DNA from 3 places in the Bradyrhizobium sp. UFLA05-109 genome. Region 1 is predicted to be linked to each of the others. Evidence: riboswitches for the same ligand, from Rfam matches in the RefSeq annotation. Region 1 holds a riboswitch; each other region holds the start of a gene.
The links. Region 1 has a riboswitch for cobalamin ahead of Q3C01_RS01565 (TonB-dependent receptor plug domain-containing protein). Riboswitches for the same ligand answer to the same signal wherever they lie in the genome.
Positions count from the first base shown of each region.

Region 2: it holds a riboswitch for cobalamin, as region 1 does, so the genes downstream of both, Q3C01_RS18880 (ribonucleoside-diphosphate reductase subunit alpha) here and Q3C01_RS01565 (TonB-dependent receptor plug domain-containing protein) in region 1, are expected to answer to the same signal.
Region 3: it holds a riboswitch for cobalamin, as region 1 does, so the genes downstream of both, metE (5-methyltetrahydropteroyltriglutamate--homocysteine S-methyltransferase) here and Q3C01_RS01565 (TonB-dependent receptor plug domain-containing protein) in region 1, are expected to answer to the same signal.

Region 1 is NZ_JBBIAR010000002.1:49,348-54,126, reverse strand. Features, by position in the region: partial or broken gene Q3C01_RS01570 (DUF6925 family protein) at 1-767, opposite strand, end outside; gene Q3C01_RS01565 (TonB-dependent receptor plug domain-containing protein) at 815-2,209, opposite strand; cobalamin riboswitch at 2,196-2,399, opposite strand; gene Q3C01_RS01560 (hypothetical protein) at 2,497-2,760, opposite strand; gene Q3C01_RS01555 (substrate-binding domain-containing protein) at 2,921-3,727, opposite strand; gene Q3C01_RS01550 (hypothetical protein) at 3,870-4,103, opposite strand; gene adh (aldehyde dehydrogenase) at 4,488-4,779, shown strand, end outside.
Region 2 is NZ_JBBIAR010000023.1:122,701-127,479, reverse strand. Features, by position in the region: partial or broken gene Q3C01_RS18880 (ribonucleoside-diphosphate reductase subunit alpha) at 1-1,819, opposite strand, end outside; cobalamin riboswitch at 1,943-2,159, opposite strand; cobalamin riboswitch at 2,423-2,628, shown strand; gene Q3C01_RS18875 (TonB-dependent receptor) at 2,844-4,779, shown strand, end outside.
Region 3 is NZ_JBBIAR010000070.1:33,567-38,345, forward strand. Features, by position in the region: gene Q3C01_RS36190 (hypothetical protein) at 1-137, opposite strand, end outside; gene metE (5-methyltetrahydropteroyltriglutamate--homocysteine S-methyltransferase) at 182-2,512, opposite strand; cobalamin riboswitch at 2,618-2,842, opposite strand; gene Q3C01_RS36200 (hypothetical protein) at 2,876-3,106, opposite strand; gene Q3C01_RS36205 (TRAP transporter substrate-binding protein) at 3,087-4,175, shown strand; gene Q3C01_RS36210 (alpha/beta fold hydrolase) at 4,479-4,779, shown strand, end outside.

The sequences.
Region 1 (4,779 bases):
CTCTGGCACGCCATGGCGTTCGAGCAAGGCTTGGAAAGCCAAGTGATGGTCCGCCCGGAACGCATGCTTGCGGCCGAGCTGGTCGCGGAGCGCATGCGCCGGATAAAGATGGGTGCAGGGAACCCAGCCATCGGGCAACGGCTCGGTGGCCGAATGGGTGCGGCCATGCGCCAACAACTTCGGCAGGACATGGGTGTGCGGGCCGTCCGGGCTTCTCCCGCTCGGCGGCGGGATCGGCTGAAATACTTCGGCCCGCCCGATCCGGCTGACGAACACGCGGTGCGGATTGGCCGCCAGGATAATCCGCATGACGTCGTTCCCGGGCGCGAACACTGGCGTCCCGGCACGGCTCCGCAGCGCCGCGATCACGTCGGGATCGCCGACCCGGATGCAGGCATCGATCTGCAAGCAGCCAAGGCAAGATCGAACAGGACGTCCCCGCGATCCCGGCTGCGCAGCGCATCCTCATCCGGACCAATTTCCGTCAGCGTCGTGCGCTCACCCATGGCGCAGGATTCCCGCGGCAGGCAAACCGCCACACGATGGCTCCAGCTTTCGGTCGTCGGCGACTCCGATGCAATCAGACGCAGATTTGGACGAGGCACGATCCGCACTCCGCCCTTGTCCGTGACGACGCCGATCCCCTCACTGGTCTGTTGCAGATCGGCGGGTTCGCCGGCGTCGCGCGTGAACTCGGCAATCGCCCCGAACGTTCCTACGCTCCAGCCGGTCTCGACGTTGCCAAGCTGTCTTGCCAAGACGTTCATGATATCGAAAGCCATCGTCATCGGAACGTTCTCGTCCACTGTCCCTGCTATCTGACGTCGTAACTTGCAATGCGTATGCCGCCGAACACACCGAGACCGGGTGCCAGAAAGCCGGTCGGGTTCTGGTAGTGCCGGTTGAAGAGATTATCGACCCGCGCAAACACCTTGACTTGATCGCTGATCGCATAGTCGCCCCGCAGATTCACGATGGTGTAGCCGGGCGCCACGATCTGCGCCCCCGTGTCCCGCGTGATATCGAGCCAATCGCTGACATGAAGCACGGTTACCGACAGCGTGAGGGGGTCGATCGGCAGCCAGATCGCGGTTGCGCTCCACTTCTCCTTTGGCCTGCGAAGGAGCTGCAATCCCGTGCTCGCATCGACGGTGCGGGTGAAGGTGTGGTCGGCGCGCACGCTCACGCGATCCGTGATCTTCGCGGTGACGAAATTCTCGGTGCCTTCCGTCGTCGCGAGTCCCACGTTCGTATAGGACGTGAAGGTGTCATTGCTCGTGATGAGGTTGGTGATGCCGTTGTGGAAATAGGTCGAGCCGAACCGCACGCGATCGCCAAACAGCGGCTGCTCGAAACCCGCGTCATAGCCTTGGCTCTGCTCTGGTTTCAAATTGGGATTGCCGAAGAAGAAGAAATCCGGGAAATTCTGGTAGAGCTCGCTGAGCGTCGGCGCCTTGAAGCCGGTTCCATAGCTCCCCTTCAGCTTCGTCTCGGTCACCGGAATGATCACGGCTGGCGCGATGCGATAGGTCGCATGCTCGCCGAACTGGTCGTTGAAGTCGTTGCGCATGTTGGCAACGACGAAGACCCGGTCGGCAAATTGCGACTGCAACTCGACGAAGCCGGCCTTGTTGCCATTCTGGGCGGAGAAGCCGGTCGCATCGATGCGATCGGTCTGCTGCTCGGCGCCGACGATCAGGTTGTTGCCACGCGCGATCTCGGCGACGGCATGCCAGTCGTATTTGATGCGTTCGCCCGTCGTGACGGTCCACAGCGGATCGCCGGGACCAATGTCGGAGCTGCGGTTATTGGCATAATTGACGGCGAAATAGTTCTTGATACGGCCATCGAACAACGACCAGACGGCTTCGTCGCGATTGAAGAGCTGCCGTACCCCATGCGTGCTCTGGGTGGCGTTCGGCGTGCTCGGAAAGCCGCTATCGCCGGTGAACAGCAACGTCGCCTCGGTATAGCGGACGACCGAGTTCACCGACCAGCTGTCGTTGATGTCTAGCCCGAGCTTGGTCGAATAGCTCATGTTGTCGTAGTTGTTGCCGTTCGCCTTCTGACCCGGCGGCAGCAGCTGGAGCGGCGTCACGGGAACGTCACCCGCATGAAAATGGGCGACATTGAACGCGTAGTTGAAATTGTCCTGCGAGCCGCTGAGGCCCACGGTCTGGTTGAAGGTGTTGAACGACCCGGTCTCGATCGAGGCGGTCGCGCGCGGTGGCTCGCGGGTCGTTACCTCTACGTCGCCTTCTCGGGACCGAGATTTCCCAGTGGCATGTGACGAAAGATTCACCGCTTACAGTTGCGGGGGCAGCCGTGGCGTTGGGGAGATCCAGCACCACGTTCCCTTTTGATCTCCGAAAGGAGAACCGTCAGTGACGATGTTAGGGGTTTGTTAAAGTCGGAGTCAATCGGTTCGAGGTGCGGCCGAAGAAGCAGGTGTGGCAATCCACACGCGATTCGGCTCACTCCCTCCGGCGCACTCGCTTAGCGGATGATGGTCGTCAGCCACGAGTAGCGTTTGGTCGGCCTTGCTTCACCCGGCGAGAACTGCGCGAAGGCGTCGCTGACGCGGACCGCGGGGGGCGTATCGCTTGCGAAGCTAAACTCTTTCGGCCGCGGCGCGTAGAAGTCGCGGCTATAATAAGCGTCGTCGAAACGCGTCTCGTTGATGCCGAACAATGCGTCGCAGGCGAACAGGAGCACATAGACTCCCGCAATCGCGGCGACGATCTCCTTGAGAACAGACATGTTGGTGCCCCACCCTTTCGGGGGAGCATGCGCGAGGGTTCCAAAGGCCGGGTTTAAGACGGCGCGACATTTGTGGGCAGGGTTGGCCGCGGGTCAGCAAATAGCAGACAATTTGAACGAATGCGTTATCGCCGGAATCGGCAGCGTTAACCTCGCGGCGTCACCGCTCGGAAGGGGCGATCTTCACAAGGCCGTTTTCGGCAAGAATGTCCTGCCCCTTGTCCGACAACAGGAACAGCGCAAGTCGCGCAGCGGCCGGGTTGTCCGTGAGCAAGGCGAGCCCATAGGTCGCAACGACGTCGATCTCGGGCGGCAACCGCGACACCTTCAATCCCGGAACCTCGCGCAAGGTCTGCTGCTGGCCGCTGCAATAGACGAGCAGCACGTCCGCCTTGTCGGCGAGAAAGACGCTGGCAGCTGCCGTTTGACCTTCGATCGGTTTGATTGCGGCAGGGCCGCCGACCAGCCTCAGCGCCTTCTGGCTGAGCGCAGCTTCGGCGCCGGCTCGGATTTTCTCCGCACGCTTGAACACCGCGAAAGCATAGTCCCCGCCGGGGTCAACGACAGGCGTCGACGTCGCCAGACGTATCTTGGGATCCAGCATCGTCTCCAGCGCATTCGCCTCGGTCAGACCGATCGCTTCCCGGCTGAACAGGCAGAGATTATTGCGTGCGAACGGGATCACCAGCGTCTGCGGCCGCTGCACAGCGAGCGTACGGGGATGCTCCGTGTTGGCCGAGAGATAAAGGTCCGCTGCCTCGCCTTTCTCAATGCGCTCGCGCAAGCCGCCGGCCGGACCGAAGACGGGTTCGGCGACTTGCGAGGCGTCCAGGCCGGCCGCCTTGATCGCCTGTTTCACCGACACCGTCAGGCTTCCCGCCGCGTAGACACGTGCGGGCTCGGCGCGGACAGCCGAAGCGCTGATCACAAGGAGAAATGCGGAGATGATGGAGAGTGGTCGTCTCATGAAACTTGGGCCTATGCTCTACAGCAATCGTTCGTAAAATCCGCCGTACGAGCCTTTTGGTTCAACAAGATGGATTTCGTGTATCCGGTGTCGCTCTTGGCCAAGCTCATCGGGATCACGCATTCGCTACGTGCAACCGACACTACCTGAGCCGCGTGACGGGCGTTCCACTCGCTGGCTGCATCTCGATCAATTTTGCGGTGCACCCGTTGCAAATGAGAGCGCACTCGTCGGATACGAGACCCAGCTTGATGTTGAGGCCGTTGCCGAGATCCTGCTCGGCGAGGCCGGCGATGATCCCGTTGCAACTCAAGCACCTGCGCGGAGCTTCCACGCTGCGATTCTCCTCAACCGCCGGCACAACGTGACGGGACATGGTCAGATCCTCTTTCATTTCGGCCATCGGCCTCTCGCTATATTTACTGCCATATATCGCGAGCAGCAAGGCGGACAGGGAGGAACAAAAAGAACGACAGCCACAGCGACGAAATGGCCGCGCTCCGGCGAGATCGCCTACTACTTAGGTCCTAATCTTCCGAGATATACGTACGGATATAACGTTGACGAATGTCTGTGTTGAGCGCAGACTTCCTGATGGTTTCGCCGGGATAGCTGAATCCCCACTCGCTGCTGGAGCCTGCTGCGCTCCTAGCCAACCTGTTGCGCCGTGCTGCCCCGCCGCGATCGGCGCACACGGTCAACCAGGCGCGGGACCGCAGACGACAAGTACAAAAATTCGTCAATCCCACGGAGGAAATGCATGTTCCAGCAAGCGCTCGACCAAATCTCGAAACAACTCCTTATCCGCGAACGCTATGACAATTTCATCGGCGGCAAATGGGTGGCCCCGGTCGAAGGCAAGTATTTCGACAACCCGAGCCCCATCACCGGCAAGAAGCTCTGTGCGGTGCCCCGCTCCACCGCCGCTGACATCGAGCTTGCGCTCGACGCTGCGCACAAGGCCAAGGACGCTTGGGGCAAGACGTCGGTACAAGAGCGATCCCGACTCCTGAACAAGATCGCCGACAAGCTCGAATCCAATCTTGACTTGC
Region 2 (4,779 bases), on a different contig from region 1:
AGCCTAGATTGCAGACCGCGACCTCGTCGGCCGAAGTGTTCAGCGTGATCTCGGTGCAGAGGTTCGAGGAATGGATCACGCCCATGTGGCGCTGCGGCGAGCGCAGGTTGCAGGGGTCCTTGAAGGTAATCCAGGGATGGCCGGTCTCGAACAGCATGGTCAACATGCGGCGCCAGAGGTCGGTCGCGCGCACGGTCTTGAACACACGCATGCCGCCGGCCTTCGCCTTGGCCTCATAGGCCTCATAGGCCGTCTTGAAGGACGTCCCGTACAGATCGTGCAAATCGGGCGTCTCGTCCGGCGAGAACAGCGTCCACTCGTCGTCGGCGTCGACCCGCTGCATGAACAGGTCCGGCACCCAGTTGGCGGTGTTCATGTCGTGGGTGCGACGGCGGTCATCGCCTGTGTTCTTGCGCAGATCGAGGAATTCCTCGATGTCGACGTGCCAGGTCTCCAGATAGGCGCAGACCGCGCCCTTGCGCTTGCCGCCCTGGTTGACGGCGATCGCGGTGTCGTTGGCCACCTTCAGGAACGGGATGATGCCCTGGCTTTCGCCGTTGGTGCCCTTGATGTGGGCTCCGAGGCCGCGCACCGGCGTCCAATCGTTGCCGAGACCGCCGGAGTACTTTGCGAGCAGCGCATTGTCCTTGATCGACTTGAAAATGCCATCGAGGTCGTCCGATACGGTGGTGAGGAAGCAGGACGACAGCTGCGGGCGCAGCGTGCCGGAATTGAACAGCGTCGGCGTCGAGGCCATGAAGTCGAACGATGACAAGAGATCGTAGAACTCGATCGCCTTGGCTTCGCGGTCGATCTCTCGAATTGCCAGGCCCATCGCCACGCGCATGAAGAAGGCCTGCGGCAGTTCGATCCGCTTGCCTTGCTGATGCAGGAAATAACGGTCGTAGAGCGTCTGAAGGCCGAGGAACTGGAAGTTCAAGTCTCGCTCAGGCTTCAACGCCGCAGCGATGCGGCCGAGATCGAAGCGGGCGAGTTCGGGATCGAGCAGTTCGGCTGCGATGCCGACCTTCACATAGGCCGGAAAGTATTCGGCATAGCGCGTCGCCATGTCGGCCTGCGAGGCCGACGACGTAACGCCATGGACATGCGACAGCACCTCGCCGCGGAGCTTGTCGAGCAGCAGGCGCGCGCTGACATAGGCATAACCCGGCTCCTGCTCGACCAGCGTGCGCGCGGCCATGATCGAGGCCAGCGCCAGCTCGTCCTGGCTGATGCCGTCGTAGAGATTGCGGGTGGTTTCGGCCAGCACGGGGGCTGCGGAGACGCCGTCGAGACCGGCGCAGGCCTCATTGATGATCAGCTCGAGCCGGCGCGTGTCCAGACCGACGCGCGAGCCGTCCGGCAGCGTGACGTGAAGGGTCGGTGCGGCGACGGGCGCCGGCTGCGCGGCCGCTTCCTCGGCGCGCTGGCGGGACCGTTCCTCGCGGTAGAGCACGTAGGCCCGGGCGACCTTATGGTGCTCGCTTCGCATCAAGGCGAGTTCGACCTGATCCTGCACGTCCTCGATGTGAAAGGTGCGCCCCTCGCCTGCGCGGCGCATCAGGGCTGCCACGACTTCGGCCGTCAACTGCTCGACGCTCTCGTGAACGCGGCGCGAAGCAACCGCAGTGCTGCCCTCTACCGCAAGGAAAGCCTTGGTCATTGCGACCGCGATCTTGGCGGAATCGAACGGCGAGACCTTCCCGTTGCGGCGGATGATCTGCATGGCCGGCTCGCTGGAAGCTGCCGCAAGTGACTGTGGACGCAACTGGATGATGGGTGCGGAAGCGGTGTCCGCGTCGTGCAGGTTCAGTGACATCAAAGGGCCCCGTGATGCGCGCGTTGTGTTTGGACGGGGCGATAAGGAAGGACGCTGCCGGAACGCCGGCAGATGCGTTGCCGGACGGTGCGTGCAAGCGACCGCCGGGACACCCCGCCCGTGGACGTTCAGATCGTCACGGCAGGTCTCCTGGCTCGCAGGTCGTTGCTTGCTTCCTGTCTTCCCGGCGCAGGCGCACCAGTGACGTTGTCCGGAAGCAGCTCGCTGCTGACAGTTGCGGGGGCAGCGCCGGAATTCCGCGCACAACGCGCAGTTCACCGGCTTCCCTCTTAGCCACTACATCTTGCGACGCAGTAGGACCGTGACACCCATATATGGAGATATTCGGAGCGAAGTGTCAATGAGTGATCAAGTCGCGCTCGCCGATTTGCTTGTGGAATGCGGGAATTTTGCCGCCCTTCGTTCCGCATCTCGCGATTCGGCCAGCATGCGCAATCCGTTCCTCACCGGTCCGAGCCGAGAGTAGGGAATACTGGACGCATAGTTGCCGGCGCGCCACGCTCGAGTAGCCATCTTCTCTAACTGCGACATTTTGGCACGGACGTGATGGTGACCACGCGTTGACGCGCCCAGTCCGCGGATGCCAGTTTTTTCAGCGGTGGTGTCCGCAAGGACTCTTCAAGGGAATGCGGTGCGTCCGTTTTGGCGGACAAATCCGCGGCTGCCCCCGCAACTGTGAGCGGATAGCCGACGACCAACAAACCACTGGAGCGCCATCGGGGCTCTGGGAAGGTGGTCGGAGGCGATGACCCGCGAGCCAGGAAACCTGCTACCGGTCATGGTCATGCGCGAACGCGTCGGGCGGGGTGCCTCGGTGTCGTGAAGAGTAGCCGGTGCATCTACCGCAAGGGGCGAAGGTAGATTGCCAAGGCGACCGCGGTGACGGTTCGTTGCTTCGCCGCAGAGCGCTTACGTGAAAAATTTCAGCTACTACCATGGTGCCGCACCAGATCATCAGCGCACCTCGCGCCGCTATCTTTCTTCGACCGCGGTTTCTCCGGTCCTGATCGCAATTCTTTCATCGCTGCTGCCATCGACGGCTGCCGTTGCGCAGACTGCGGCCCGGGATAAATCCGAGCTCGAGCCGGTGGTGGTCTCTCCGCCTCCGAAGCGGCCGCGCGCGGTCAGCGCCGACAATCAGGACGCGCGTGCTGTGCGCCGTGCTGCTGCACGCAAGCCGGCACCCGTAGCTACAGCCACTCCGACGACCCAGCCTCAGAATGGTGCCGCCCCGACGCCGCTGAATACCAATGTCGTCACCGAGGCCGGATCGCGCCTCGGCATCACGGCGCGGGAAATGCCGGCGACCGTCGAGGTGATCAGCCAGCAGACGATGCAGGATCAGGGCATAAGGACGACGACCGAAGTTGCCAAGGCGGCGGTGGGCGTGATCGGCGGCGATGCGCCGGGCGCGCCCGCCATCTTCTCGATGCGCGGCTTTGCCGGCGACCAGATCAGCACCCTCTATAACGGCATCCCGATCGGGCCGTCGACCATGACCGGTCGTCCGATGGACGTGGCCGGCTTGCAGCAGGTCGAGATCATCAAGGGACCGGACTCGCTGGTGGCGGGCCTCGGCGCGACCGGCGGCGCCATCAATTACGTCAACAAGGCGCCGCACACAGGTCCGATCGTCAACGATGCCTTCACCTCCTACGATTCCTTCAACGGCTACCGCGCCGGATACGGGTCGGGCGGCAGCACGCTGATCGACGGCCTCGACTATCGCTTCGACATCAGCCATTTCAACGACAAGGGTTTCATCGACGACACCTATTCCAAGCTGAGCAATGTCTCCGGCCAGTTGAACTATCGTGTCAACGACAGCCTGAAGATCTGGGGCGCGGCCGAATACAGGCAGGATAATGACCGCTTCTACTGGGGAACACCGCTGGTGCCGGCGAATGCACCGGGCATCGTGCCGACAACGGGCATCGTCTCCGGGGTCTGGAGCAACTATTACCTTGGCGGCGGCACGCCGGTCCCGGTCACCATCGACGCGCGCACGCTGACCACGAACTACAACGTGCTCGACAATCACAGCGGCGCCAGCGAGCTGTGGCTGCGCAGTGGCTTCCAGTGGGACATCACCAACAACGTCTCGCTGAAGAGCCAGGTTTACGGCTATGACGCCCACAGGCACTGGTTCAACAACGAGATCTCGTCGTTTGACCAGACGGTCGGCGGTTTTGCCGGCGCGCAGAGCATCTATCGTGAGCGTCTGGCGCTCGATCACGCGCAGCGGCTCTACGGCAACATCACCGACCTCACCGTCAACTCCAACATCGGCGGCCTGGACAACCGCTTCGTCGCCACCGTCATGGCGAGCAACAACCAGTTCAACGTCTCGCAGGACACGCTGTTCTTCAACGACTATGTCGACCTGCTCAATCCGGATCGCGGGCTCTATGGGCCCCGCAGCGACGAGAAGATCTACACCCGCGTCAACACTGCGTCGCTGTCGTTCGAGGACCGGATCAAGCTGACCTCGACCTTCGCGCTGATCGGCGGCATCCGCTTCGAGGACATCAAGCTGGACCGCACGCGCTTCGACCCTGATGGCGTGCTGGAATCTGCCAAGGGCTATCCGTTCTCGACCACCTTCAATCCCATCACCGGCCGCATCGGCTACACCTGGGACATCGCGCCCGGCGTGATGCTGTACAGCCAGTATGCAACCGCAGCCGATCCGACGGTCGCCAACATCTTCATCCTCGCGCCTTCGGTGCCGTTGCTGCTAACGACGTCGCGGACATACGAGACCGGCGTGAAGGTGCAATCGGCCGACAAGCGAACCGAGTTCACCGCGTCCGTGTTCGATATCGAGCGCAAGAACGTCTACGTTCCCGAAAGCGGCATCGTCTTCAACGTCGCCGGCAAAATCGCCTCCAAAGGCATTGAGCTCGCGGCCGCGACCAATCCGTTCGGAGGACTGAAGC
Region 3 (4,779 bases), on a different contig from region 1:
TCGACTGTCTGAGCCCCGCTGCCGACGAACTCCAGGACGGTCTTGTCGCCGTCGCGCCACATCCCGCCGACCAGCGAGAAATTGACGTGATAGGGCTTGCCGCTGTCAAAGCGGGTGCATTTGATCCAGAAGCGCATCGGCAGTCTCCGTGCAGAATCGGGGGGCTATTGCTACGCCAGAATCAGGACGCCTTGCGCAGTTCGCGCGCGGCGGCGACCATGTTGACGAGCGCGGGGCGGACTTCCTCCCATTTGCGGGTCTTCAGGCCGCAATCCGGATTGATCCAGAGTTGCGAGTCCGAGAGCCGCTTCCGGGCCATCGTGATGAGATCCCTCATCTCGCTGGTCTCGGGGACGCGCGGCGAGTGGATGTCATAGACGCCAGGACCGATGTCGTTCGGATACTTGAAGCCGGTGAACGCATCGAGCAACTCCATCTTCGAACGCGATGTCTCGATCGAGATGACGTCGGCGTCCATCGCTGCAATCGCGTCGATGATGGCGTTGAACTCCGAATAGCACATGTGGGTGTGGATCTGCGTAGCATCGGCAACGCCGGTCGAACAGATGCGGAAGCTTTCCACGGCCCAGTCGAGATAAGTCTTCCACTCGGAGTGACGCAGTGGCAGACCCTCGCGCAGAGCGGCTTCGTCGATCTGAATCATGGTCGCCCCGGCCTTTTCGAGGTCGGTGACCTCGTCGCGGATCGCGAGCCCGATCTGGCGGCAGGCTTCGCTGCGCGGAATGTCATCCCGGACGAATGACCAGTTCAGGATCGTCACCGGCCCGGTGAGCATCGCCTTCATCGGCTTCTTGGTCAGCGATTGGGCGTAGCGCCACCATTCAACCGTCATCGGCTTTGGGCGCGAGACGTCGCCAAACAGGATCGGCGGACGAACGTAGCGCGAGCCATAGGACTGCACCCAGGCATATTGGGTGAACACGAAGCCAGACAGCTGCTCGCCGAAATACTGCACCATGTCGTTGCGCTCGAACTCGCCATGGACCAGCACGTCGAGCCCGATCTCCTCTTGCCACCGTACGGTACGGGCCGTCTCCTCCTTGAGGAACTGCTCATACTGCGCGTCGGTCAGCTTGCCCTTGGCATGGGCCGCGCGGGCGTTGCGAACGTCGGTGGTTTGCGGGAACGAGCCGATCGTCGTCGTCGGGAAGGCTGGCAGGTCGAAACGCTTGCGCTGGATTTCCGCGCGATGTGCGAAGACGCTGGTGCGACGGCGCATGGCATCGTCGATCGCGGCCATACGCTTGGCAACCGCAGCATCATGGATTTTCGGGGAGGTCTGGCGGGCCTTCGCGGCCTTGTCTGAGACGGTGAGGGCGTCTGCCACGCTCGCGTCGCCCGCCAGTGCCCTCGCCAGCGTGGAGAGCTCGGCGATCTTCTGCACGGAGAAGGCCAGCCAGCTCTTCACGTCCGGATCGAGACCGGTCTCGAGTTCGAGATCGATCGGCGTATGCAGCAGTGAGCATGAGGGCGCGATCTGCACGCGATCATTGCCGAGCTTGCCGATGGCAGGCTTGTACCGCTCGACCAGTGCTGACAGGTTGGAGCGCCAGACGTTGCGGCCGTCGATGACGCCGAGCGAAATCACGAGATCGGCGCGGGCAGCGGATTCTATCTGGCTCAGCTGCTGTGGAGCGCGGACGAGATCGACGTGCAGGCCGGCGACCGGGAGCGACAGGGCGGTCGCGAGGTTGTCGCCGATCGCGCCGAAATAGGTGGCGAGCATGATCTTGATGCCGGGCACGTCCTTGGCGAAGCGCGCATAGGCGCGCTGAAGCGCGTTCCGCTCGGTGCCACTGAGGTCGAGCACCAGGCAGGGTTCATCGATCTGGACCCATTCGGCGCCACGCTTCGCCAACTCCTGGAGAACCTCGACATAGACTGGCAGCAGGCCATCGAGCAGCGAGACCGGATCGAAGGCTGCATCGTGGCTCTTGCCGAGCTTCAGGAAGGTGACCGGGCCAACCAATACCGGGCGCGTCTGATAGCCGAGCGACTTTGCCTCGTCATATTCCTCGATCGCCTTACGCGAGGAGAGCTTGAAAGTCTGACCCTTGTGAAACTCCGGAACCATGTAGTGATAGTTGGTGTCAAACCACTTGGTCATTTCCTGTGCTGTCGCGCCATGGCCATGATGGGCGTGACCGCAACTCGCGTCGTGTGTGTCGCCCTGTGATCCGCGTGCCATCGCGAAATAGGTCTTGAGCGAGACCAGGCCGCCCTTCCAGTCGTAGGCATCGGGGATTGCCCCGACCATGACGCTGGTGTCGAGCACCTGGTCGTAGAGCGAGAAATCGTTCGAGGGGATGATGGTTGCGCCGAGCGATTTCTGGCGTGCCCAATTGGCAGCGCGCAGGCCGGCTGCGGTTTCGAGAAGCTGTTGCTCGCTGATCTTGCCGGCCCAGAAGCCTTCGAGCGCGAGCTTGAGTTCGCGGCGTGGCCCGATGCGGGGCGTGCCGAGTGTTGCGACTGGAAGTGAAAGAGAAGTCATAGCTTTAACCCCATTGTGGTGGGGGCAAAAGGCCATGGCGGACGCTGGCAGGAGTGCCGCGATTGCGGCAGCTGCTTGGCGTACCACCGGGACACCCCGCCCGTGGACGATTATGCTGTCGGGGCAGGTCTCCTGGCTCGCGGGTCGTCGCCTGCATCCGGGCCTTCCCGAGGCTTTCGCCTCAGTGACACGATTGGATACGGGCTCGCCGCTTACAGTTGCGGGGGCAGCGCCGGCATTGCATCAGTCCAAATAGACTGAAAGCGCACCGGCTTCCCTCTTAGCTCCGGGTCAAGCGGGACCCGGAGAACCTCGACAGCTTCGATTATCTGCAAGAGAGGGGGCGCGTCAACCTCTCTCCGCTCACGTACACTGTGGCATGCCGGACGGAACGATCGTGCAAGCCCTTTTTAGGTAAGCCCTGTAATGACCGGAAAGCCCGGCCTCGCGAGGCCGGGCTTTTTGCATGCCTTGACCTTCGTCGGGATGGAAATCGGTACCGGGTTGTTCCATGCTCGCCGCAAACGCCTCGTCAAGAAGGCGCGCGCAGTCACCACCATCAGGGTAGGAAATCATGAAAAGAAGAGACTTCATCAAAGTCACCGGACTTGGCGCCGCAGGCGCCGCCACTCTCGCTGCTCCCGCTATCGCGCAATCGATGCCGGAGATCAAATGGCGCATGCCGACGAGTTGGCCGAAATCGCTCGATACGCTCTATGGCGGCGCCGAGATGATGTGCAAGATGGTCGCGGAGGCGACCGACAACAAATTCCAGATCCAGATCTTCGCCGCCGGCGAGATCGTGCCGGGCCTGCAAGTGCTCGACGCCGTGCAGAACGCGACCTGCGAGATCGGCCACACCGCGTCCTACTATTACTTCGGCAAGGACCCGACCTTCACCTTCGGCTCGTCGGTGCCGTTCGGCCCCAACATGCGCATCAACCAGGCCTGGTACATGCTGGGCGGCGGCCGTGAAGTGCTCAACGAGTTCTACAAGAGCTACAACGTGATCTCGCTGCTTGCGGGCAATACCGGCTGCCAGATGGGCGGCTGGTTCAGGAGAGAGGTCAACACGCTCGGCGACCTCGAGGGCATGAAATTCCGCATCGGCGGTTTTGCCGGCCGCGTGCTCCAGAAGCTCGGCGTGGTGCCGCAGCAGCTTGCCGGCGGCGATATCTATCCGGCGCTGGAGAAGGGGACCATCGACGCCGCCGAATGGGTCGGTCCCTACGACGACGAGAAGCTCGGCATCTACAAGATCGCGCCGCACTACTACTATCCGGGCTGGTGGGAAGGCGGTCCGATGCTGCTCGCCTTCGTCAACCTCGACAAATGGAATGCGCTGCCGAAGTACTATCAGAGCGTTCTGGAGCAGGCCGGCCACTACGCCAACAACTACATGATGTCGCGCTACGACCAGGCCAATCCGATGGCGCTGCGCAAGCTGCTTGCGAACGGCGCCAAGCTGCACGCCTTCCCGCCGCCGATCATGGACGCCTGCTTCAAGGCGGCGAAGGAGCTGCATGCCGAGGTCAGCGCGACCAATCCCAATTTCAAGAAGGTGTACGAGTCCCTGACCAAGTTCTCGAACGACGGCTACGCCTGGTTCCAGGTCGCCGAAGTCGGCTACGACATCTTCATGGCGCGTCGCTCGCAAGGCTGATCACGCCCACGGTTGCGGCTCGATCATTCGTCAAGCAGCGAAAACCGGTCTCGCAAGGCGAGGCCGGGTTTTTGCATTGGGAGGGCACTGCCTGACGCCCGTCGCGGCGCGGCTCCAATCGTCAGAACTGTAGGATGGTCGAGCGAAGCGAAACCCATCATCAGGCATTGACGCGATATGCGATTCAGCACGATGATGGACTGGTCAGGGCCTTTCCTGCGGTAATGTCTTCAGCGCGTATCGTCGGCAGACATGTCGAACTCTCTGTGTGCTTAGCGGCTTATTGCCAAGGGCAGCGCGTCGATGAAACGTTGGATTCCGAGGATCGCCAAGGCCGGCTTGCTTGCAGTGACCATCCTGGTGGTTCTGGCAGGTTCGGGACTTGGATTTCGCGCTTATCGCCAGAACATCAGCGCACGTGTCCTCGCGATTCAATCTCCAAACGGAATCCAGGAGGGAATGTACGTCAAGATCGGCGGCATCGATCAATGGATTCAGATACGCGGCGAAGATCGCGGCAACCCTGTTATCCTCTTTGTTCACGGTGGCCCAGGTGCATCGACCATTCCGATCTCGTCGAGCTGGCAGCCGTGGGAAAAATATT